Regions from separate parts of the Pseudomonas sp. NPDC090233 genome, predicted to be linked through region 2. Evidence: predicted binding sites of a transcription regulator. Region 2 holds the regulator's gene; the other holds the start of a gene.
What was found. The regulator FliA, encoded in region 2, starts transcription of late flagellar genes. The targets are predictions, from matches to a motif close to CTAAAGTTTNNNNNNNNNNNGCCGNTAA.
Positions count from the first base shown of each region.

Region 1: a site for FliA is predicted at 1,395-1,422, ahead of flgM (flagellar biosynthesis anti-sigma factor FlgM). Genes of this name have one in related genera too.

Region 1 covers NZ_JBIVYQ010000013.1:22,584-26,335, forward strand. Annotated here, with positions in the region: gene ACIQUF_RS25255 (flagellar brake protein) at 1-446, opposite strand, end outside; gene ACIQUF_RS25260 (flagella synthesis protein FlgN) at 527-994, opposite strand; gene flgM (flagellar biosynthesis anti-sigma factor FlgM) at 1,044-1,358, opposite strand; gene flgA (flagellar basal body P-ring formation chaperone FlgA) at 1,509-2,261, opposite strand; gene ACIQUF_RS25275 (chemotaxis protein CheV) at 2,340-3,269, shown strand; gene cheR (protein-glutamate O-methyltransferase CheR) at 3,321-3,752, shown strand, end outside.
Region 2 covers NZ_JBIVYQ010000010.1:53,421-57,172, reverse strand. Annotated here, with positions in the region: gene ACIQUF_RS24205 (protein phosphatase CheZ) at 1-687, opposite strand, end outside; gene ACIQUF_RS24200 (chemotaxis response regulator CheY) at 706-1,080, opposite strand; gene fliA (RNA polymerase sigma factor FliA) at 1,185-1,925, opposite strand; gene fleN (flagellar synthesis regulator FleN) at 1,922-2,755, opposite strand; gene flhF (flagellar biosynthesis protein FlhF) at 2,846-3,752, opposite strand, start outside.

The DNA.
Region 1 (3,752 bases), on a different contig from region 2:
CCATTGCCCTTGAGGTGGGTGCCGTCGAGGATCACATCGACCAGCTGTGACAGCTTCAGCGCGGCGCGGAAGGCATTGCGGCGCTGGTGGTAGGTCATCTCTTCGGGCATGGCGCCGCGGTAGGAACGATGGCCGTCGACCTCGGTGACCTTCAGTTCATGGTTGCATTCCCAGGCGATGCGCACGCCATCATGGAAACCTTCGACGCGGAACGGTTCGCCGTTCTCGATGTACTTTTCGCCATCGCGCGGGATCATCTCGTCCAGCGCCAGGGTATTGCTGTCACGGTCCACGTGCACCACGTAGCTCTGGAACCGCTGGCTGCGCTCATGGAAAGTGATGATCAGAGGGTCGTGGCTGTCCTGCAGCTGGCGCAGGTTGGCCGCGATCTCCAAAGGCGTGTTCAGCACCTTCGGCGGTTGCGGGGCATCGGTCTCATTGAACACGGGTTATCAATCTCCAGGCAAAAACGGCACACGCAAGTAACGGCATTTTGCCAGTATGTTCCGTGCCTTGATAGAACTAATCACACTTGGCTGAGCGCCCGGGGCTTGGCCAGTGGTGAAGTGGCGCCACGGCTGTCGTAGAGCGACGGCGAATCGCCGCCCATGAGGATTCTGATCTGGTTGGCCGTGACGTGCTGCTGAACCTGGATGATCCGGCCATTGGTCTCGTTGACCTTCTGGCAGGCGTCCATCAACTGGGTCAGCGCATTGAGCTGCTGCATGATCACTTCACCATTGGGCGACTGCGCGGCCACCGCCTGTACCCCGGCACGGTCGGCGCTGAGGCCGAGGCTGGCGAGCAGGTTGTTGCGACGGATGCCTTGCTGCTCCAGCAGGACGATCAGCGACTGCTTGCGGGCCAGAATGCCCTCCAGCGGTGCCATGTCGCGGCCGTGCAGGGCGACTGCCTCCTGCTGCAGCAGGTCGAGCAGTTCCTGGGTCGGGGCGATGTCGTCTTCGATCAGTTGCAGCAATGTGATGTCGTGCATGGCTAACTCTTGGCTTTTCTAGCGTCCGTGAAGTCAGCGCGCCGAACGGTCAGCGCTGGGCTTCGAAATCGAGCAGTTTGCTGGCGACCCGGCCGGCATCGACCTGGTAGCTGCCATCGGCGATCGCCTGTTTCAACTGTGCCACGCGGGCATTGTCGACAACGGGCTGGTCGCGCAGCTTGTCGCTGATCTTCTGCAACTGCTGGGCCTCTTGGCTGAGGTGTACCGCTTCTCCGCTGGCGCTGGCGCTTTTCGGCGCTTCACCGGTTTCGCCGGGCTTGTCGGCGGTGCCGGGTGCGGCATTGCCGCGAACGCCGCCCGTAATGGACGGAGAGTTATTCAAACGACTGAAGTCGATGACCATGATCAGAAACCTCTGGGTATTTGGACGCTTACCTTGTTTTCGGCCAGCCCGAAAGAAACTTTAGGCACAAATGCTCACGCCTGTCGGCAAGCTCGCGAACCCGTGTTCTGACACAGTTTAGGAAAAGCGGTTCCACACTGCCAGCTGAATCTACATGGCCACCTCGACCTGTCCAGGGCCGGTAACCCGGGCCTTCACCACCCGTTGCGAATTGAGGTTGCGCACGCGGATCTGTTCGTTCTGGCCGCCTTTGCTCAAGGCCTCGCCGGGCATGCGCACGCTGAGGCTGCCGCTACGGGCAGTGATCACCACGTGGTCGCCCTTGCGCACCACTTCAGCCTGCTCCAGGTGTTGCGGAGTCAGTACCTGGTCGATCACGGTCGGGCGCAGCATCTTCATGCCCACGGCCTGATCAAGCTCGCTGAGAAAACCCTGGGTGAGGGTGCCGACATCGCGTTCGCGCAGGGCCACGTCATTTTCACCGACGATATCCTGGCGCCTGAGCGGGCGGGTCACCACCACCACGTCGCGGAACAGGCGCACGGTTGCCGGCACGAATATGGTCCACGGTGCGCTGCCATCGCAGCGTACCCGCACGGTGACTCGGCCCAGGGGTTGTGCCGGGCTTTCCAGCGAGGCGTCCAGCTGCTGGCTGCACAGGGGCATGCGCAGGCGCGGGTCCAGCGGGTTGACCTGAATCTCGTAGCGTCCCGGCGTCTGGGTGGTTGCCAGGTAATCCTCGACGGTGAATTCAAGAAACCCTTGGGTGACACCGATAAGCTGTTCAGGCAAGGTAACCGCGTCCGCCAGCGCACGCGCGCCGGGTGCCAGCAGGCAGAGCATGGCCAGCGAGCCGCTCAGCAGGCGCGTCAGTCGTCGGAAAATTGTCGTTTTCATGTGCATGGCGCTCAAAAAAGCAAAGCCCGTGCCGACTCGCTGTAGGAGTGGCTACGAAATGGCACAAAGAAGAAGGAGTCAGGCATGGCGGGGGTAATGGATTCAGTCAACCAGCGCACACAGCTGGTTGGGCAGAATCGCCTGGAATTGCTGCTGTTCCGCCTCAATGGCGCGCAGCTGTACGGCATCAACGTGTTCAAGGTTCGCGAGGTGTTGCAGTGCCCGGAGCTGACCGTGCTGCCCAAGTCCCACCCGGTGGTGCGCGGTGTGGCCAACATTCGCGGGGCAACCATCCCGATCCTCGACCTGTCGATGGCCACCGGGCTGCCCGGGTTGCAGGAAGATACACGCAATAGCTTCGTGATCATCACCGAGTACAACACCAAGACCCAGGGTTTTCTGGTGCATTCGGTCGAGCGCATCGTCAACATGAACTGGGAGGCGATCCATCCGCCACCCAAGGGCACTGGCCGTGACCACTACCTGACAGCGGTCACCCGGGTGGACGACCGAATGGTCGAGATCATCGACGTGGAGAAGGTACTGGCCGAGGTGGCGCCGTCGTCAGAGCAGGTGTCAGTTGGCGTGGTCGATGCCGAGACCCAGGACAAGGCCGTGCTGCTGCGGGTGCTGACCGTCGACGACTCGTCGGTGGCGCGCAAACAGGTCAGCCGCTGCCTGCAGACCGTTGGCGTGGACGTGGTGGCGCTCAACGACGGCCGTCAGGCCCTGGACTACCTGCGCAAGCTGGTGGACGAGGGCAAGAAGCCGGAAGAAGAGTTCCTGATGATGATTTCCGACATTGAAATGCCGGAAATGGACGGCTACACGCTGACGGCGGAGATCCGCAGCGATCCACGCATGCAAAAATTGCACATCTGCCTGCATACTTCGCTGTCCGGGGTATTTAACCAAGCGATGGTGAAGAAAGTCGGCGCCGATGACTTCCTGGCCAAGTTCAAGCCGGACGACCTGGCCCAGCGCGTGGTCGACCGGATCAAGGCAACGCATTGAAGCCGCCGGGGGCTCGCTCCCGGCACCAGTGATTGAAAAGAGGCCGCAGTAGTGTCTACGGGTAATTTGGATTTCGAACAGTTCCGGGTCTTCCTGGAGAAAGCCTGTGGCATCCTGCTGGGCGAGAATAAGCAGTACCTGGTGGCCAGCCGCCTGAACAAGCTGATGGAGCAGCAGGGCATCAAGAGCCTGGGCGAACTGGTGCAACGCATCCAGGCCCAGCCGCGTGGCGGCCTGCGCGAGCAGGTGGTGGATGCGATGACCACCAACGAAACCCTGTGGTTTCGCGACACCTACCCGTTCGAAGTGCTGAAGAACAAGGTCATCCCCGAGTTCATCAAGAACAATCCCGGCCAGCGCCTGCGCATGTGGTCGGCGGCCTGTTCGTCGGGGCAGGAGCCGTATTCCATTTCGATGGCCATCGACGAGTTCGAGCGCGGCAACCTGGGCCAGTTGAAGATGGGCGCGCAGATCGTCGCCACC
Region 2 (3,752 bases):
ATATTTTTCTTCATCTTTTTCAGCACGTAGCTGCTGGTGGTCATGTTCGATACCGGCAAAACGGTCGACCTGACTGGCCATCAGTACGAGCTTGAGCAGATTGCTTTCGACTTCGGTCACCAGCGTGGTCACCCGCTTGATCACCTGCCCGGTCAGGTCCTGATAGTCCTGGGCCAGCAGAATGTCATTGAGGTGGCCAGAGACCTTGCGGTTACCTTCGGCGCTGTGCGTCAGGAAACTGTCAACGCGCTTGACCAGGTCACGAAATTCCGGCGCAGCAACTTCGCGGCGCATGAAGCGCTGCCAGTCGACACTCAGGTTCTGCGCTTCGGTCGCCAGGTCGTTAAGCACCGGGGTGCTTTCCTCGACCAGGTCCATGGTGCGGTTGGCGGCGCCTTCGGTGAGCTTGACCACGTAGGACAAACGCTCAGTGGCGTCGGTGATCTGCGAGACTTCCTCGGCCTGCGGCATGCGCGGGTCGATCTGAAAGCTGACGATCGCGCTGTGCAGCTCGCGGGTCAGCTTGCCGACTTCCTGGTACAGGCCACGGTCGCGGGTCTGGTTGAGCTGATGAATCAGCTGCACCGCCTCGCCGAACTGCCCCTTCTCCAGGCTTTCGACCAACTCCTGGGCATGCTTCTTCAGGGTCGATTCGAACTCCCCCAAAGACGTTTGTGATGATTCCATGGCGCCCCCTGAGCTGATTCAGCCGTTGACGCGTTCGAAGATCTTCTCGATCTTTTCTTTGAGCACCTGCGCGGTGAACGGCTTGACCACGTAGCCATTGACCCCGGCCTGGGCCGCTTCGATGATCTGGTCGCGCTTGGCTTCGGCGGTCACCATCAGCACCGGCATGCCCTTCAGGCGCTCGTGCGCGCGCACCTTGCGCAGCAGGTCGATACCGGACATGCCCGGCATGTTCCAGTCGGTCACCAGGAAGTCGTAATGGCCGCTTTCGAGCATCGGCAGCGCCGTGGTGCCGTCGTCGGCTTCGTCGGTGTTGGTGAAGCCCAGATCACGCAGCAGGTTCTTGATGATCCGCCGCATCGTCGAGAAGTCGTCAACGATGAGGATTTTCATGTCTTTGTTCAATTAGACCTCCAAGCAGTCTCTAACGCGCTCGGCCCCGAGCGCGCACTCAATCAATTCGGTACAACGTGAAAACGACTGCAACGACCCCCGGCTCAGCGCGCCCGCCACTCCCCCAGACGGCTGCGCAGGCGCGCGGCACACTGGCTATGCAGCTGGCTGACACGCGATTCGCTGACCCCCAGCACCTCACCGATTTCCTTGAGGTTCAGTTCTTCGTCGTAGTACAGCGCCAGGACCAGCCGCTCACGCTCCGGCAGGTTGGCGATGGCATCGGTCAGGGCGACCTGGAAGCGCTCGTCTTCCAGGTCGCGCGACGGCTCGACCTGGCCACTGGCGCCATCCTCGTGCAGCCCTTCGTGTTCGCCGTCCTGCAACAGGTCGTCGAAACTGAACAGGCGGCTGCCCAGGGTATCGTTCAAAATCCCGTAGTAATCATCGAGACTCAATTGAAGTTCGGCAGCAACTTCATGATCTTTAGCGTCGCGGCCGGTTCTGGCTTCAACGGCGCGCATCGCGTCGCTGACCATGCGGGTGTTGCGGTGCACCGAACGCGGCGCCCAGTCACCCTTGCGCACCTCATCGAGCATGGCGCCGCGGATGCGGATGCCGGCGTAGGTTTCAAAGCTCGCACCCTTGCTGGCGTCGTACTTGTTGGCGACTTCCAGCAGGCCGATCATGCCGGCCTGGATCAAGTCCTCGACCTGCACGTTGGCCGGCAGGCGCGCCAGCAGGTGGTAGGCAATACGCTTGACCAGCGGGGCGTAGCGTTCGATCAGTTCGTACTGGGCGTCCTTGGACGCCTTGCTGTACATCTTGAAGCCGCTCGCACTCATAGCACTGGCCCTGCACTGGTGGGCTGAACCAGGCGCTCGACGAAGAACTCCAGGTGCCCGCGCGGGTTGGCTGGCAACGGCCAGCTGTCGACCTTCTGCGCAATGGCCTTGAACGCCAGCGCGCATTTGGAGCGCGGGAAGGCCTCGTAGACCGCCCGCTGCTTTTGCACCGCCTTGCGCACACACTCGTCGTACGGCACGGCGCCGACGTATTGCAGGGCGACATCGAGGAAGCGGTCGGTGACCTTGGTCAGCTTGGCGAACAGGTTGCGACCTTCCTGCGGGCTCTGCGCCATGTTGGCCAACACGCGGAAACGGTTCATCCCGTAATCGCGATTGAGCAGTTTGATCAGCGCGTAGGCGTCGGTGATCGAGGTGGGTTCGTCGCACACCACCAGCAGCACTTCCTGCGCCGCGCGGACGAAGCTGACTACCGAGTCACCAATACCCGCAGCGGTGTCGATCACCAGCACGTCGAGGTTGTCGCCGATCTCGCTGAAGGCCTGGATCAGCCCGGCATGCTGGGCCGGCGCCAGGTGCACCATGCTCTGGGTGCCGGAGGCTGCCGGCACGATGCGTACACCGCCTGGCCCCTGCAACAGCACGTCGCGCAGCTCGCAGCGCCCTTCGATGACATCAGCCAGGGTGCGTTTGGGGGTCAGGCCCAGCAACACGTCGACATTGGCCAGGCCCAGGTCGGCGTCCAGCAGCATGACCCGGCGGCCGAGCTCGGCCAGCGCCAGGGACAGGTTCACTGAAACGTTAGTCTTGCCGACGCCACCTTTGCCACCGGTTACGGCGATCACCTGTACGGGATGCATGCTACCCATGTTCGTTGTTTACCTTGTCTCGCTTGGACCCAAGCCACACGAGGGGCGATGCGGCAGCCCCCTTGGTGTAGGTATTTTGGACACGCTTCATCAACCCGCTCGCCGTGGATTGTGATAGAGATCAGCGAACATGTCGGCCATGGCCTCTTCGCTGGGCTCGTCCTGCAACTGCACATTCACTGCGCGGGTCACCAGCTGGTGCGCCCGTGGCAAGTGCAGGTCGTCAGGAATGCGCGGGCCATCGGTGAGGTAGGCCACGGGCAGTTCATGACTGATGGCCAGGCTCAGCACATCGCCGAGGCTCGCCGTTTCATCGAGTTTGGTCAGGATGCAACCGGCCAGGCCGCAGCGCTTGTAGCTGTGGTAGGCGGCGGTCAGCACCTGCTTCTGGCTAGTAGTGGCCAGCACCAGGTAGTTCTTCGAGGCGATGCCACGGCCGGCCAGGCTTTCCAGCTGCATGCGCAGGGCCGGGTCGCTGGCCTGCAGGCCGGCGGTATCGATCAGCACCACGCGCTTGCGCAGCAGCGGCTCCAGCGCCTGGGCCAGCGACTGGCCCGGGTCGACGTAGGTCACCGGCACATTGAGGATGCGCCCCAAGGTCTTGAGCTGTTCCTGGGCACCGATGCGGAAGCTGTCCATGCTCACCAGCGCCAGGTTCTGCGGGCCGTACTTGAGCACGTAACGCGCGGCCAGCTTGGCCAGGGTGGTGGTCTTGCCCATGCCGGCGGGGCCTACCACGGCAATCACACCACCCTCTTCGATCGGCTCGACCTCAGGTACCTCGATCATCCGCGCCAGGTGCGCCAACAGCATGCGCCAGGCATGGCGCGGCTCTTCGATTTCCTGGGTGAGTTCGAGCAGCTCGCGGGCGATCGGGCCGGACAGGCCGATACGCTGCAAACGGCGCCAGAGGTTGGCCTGGGCCGGCTTGCTGCCTTGCAGCTGGTTCCAGGCCAGCGAACCGAGCTGCACTTCCAGCAGTTCGCGCAGGCCGGAC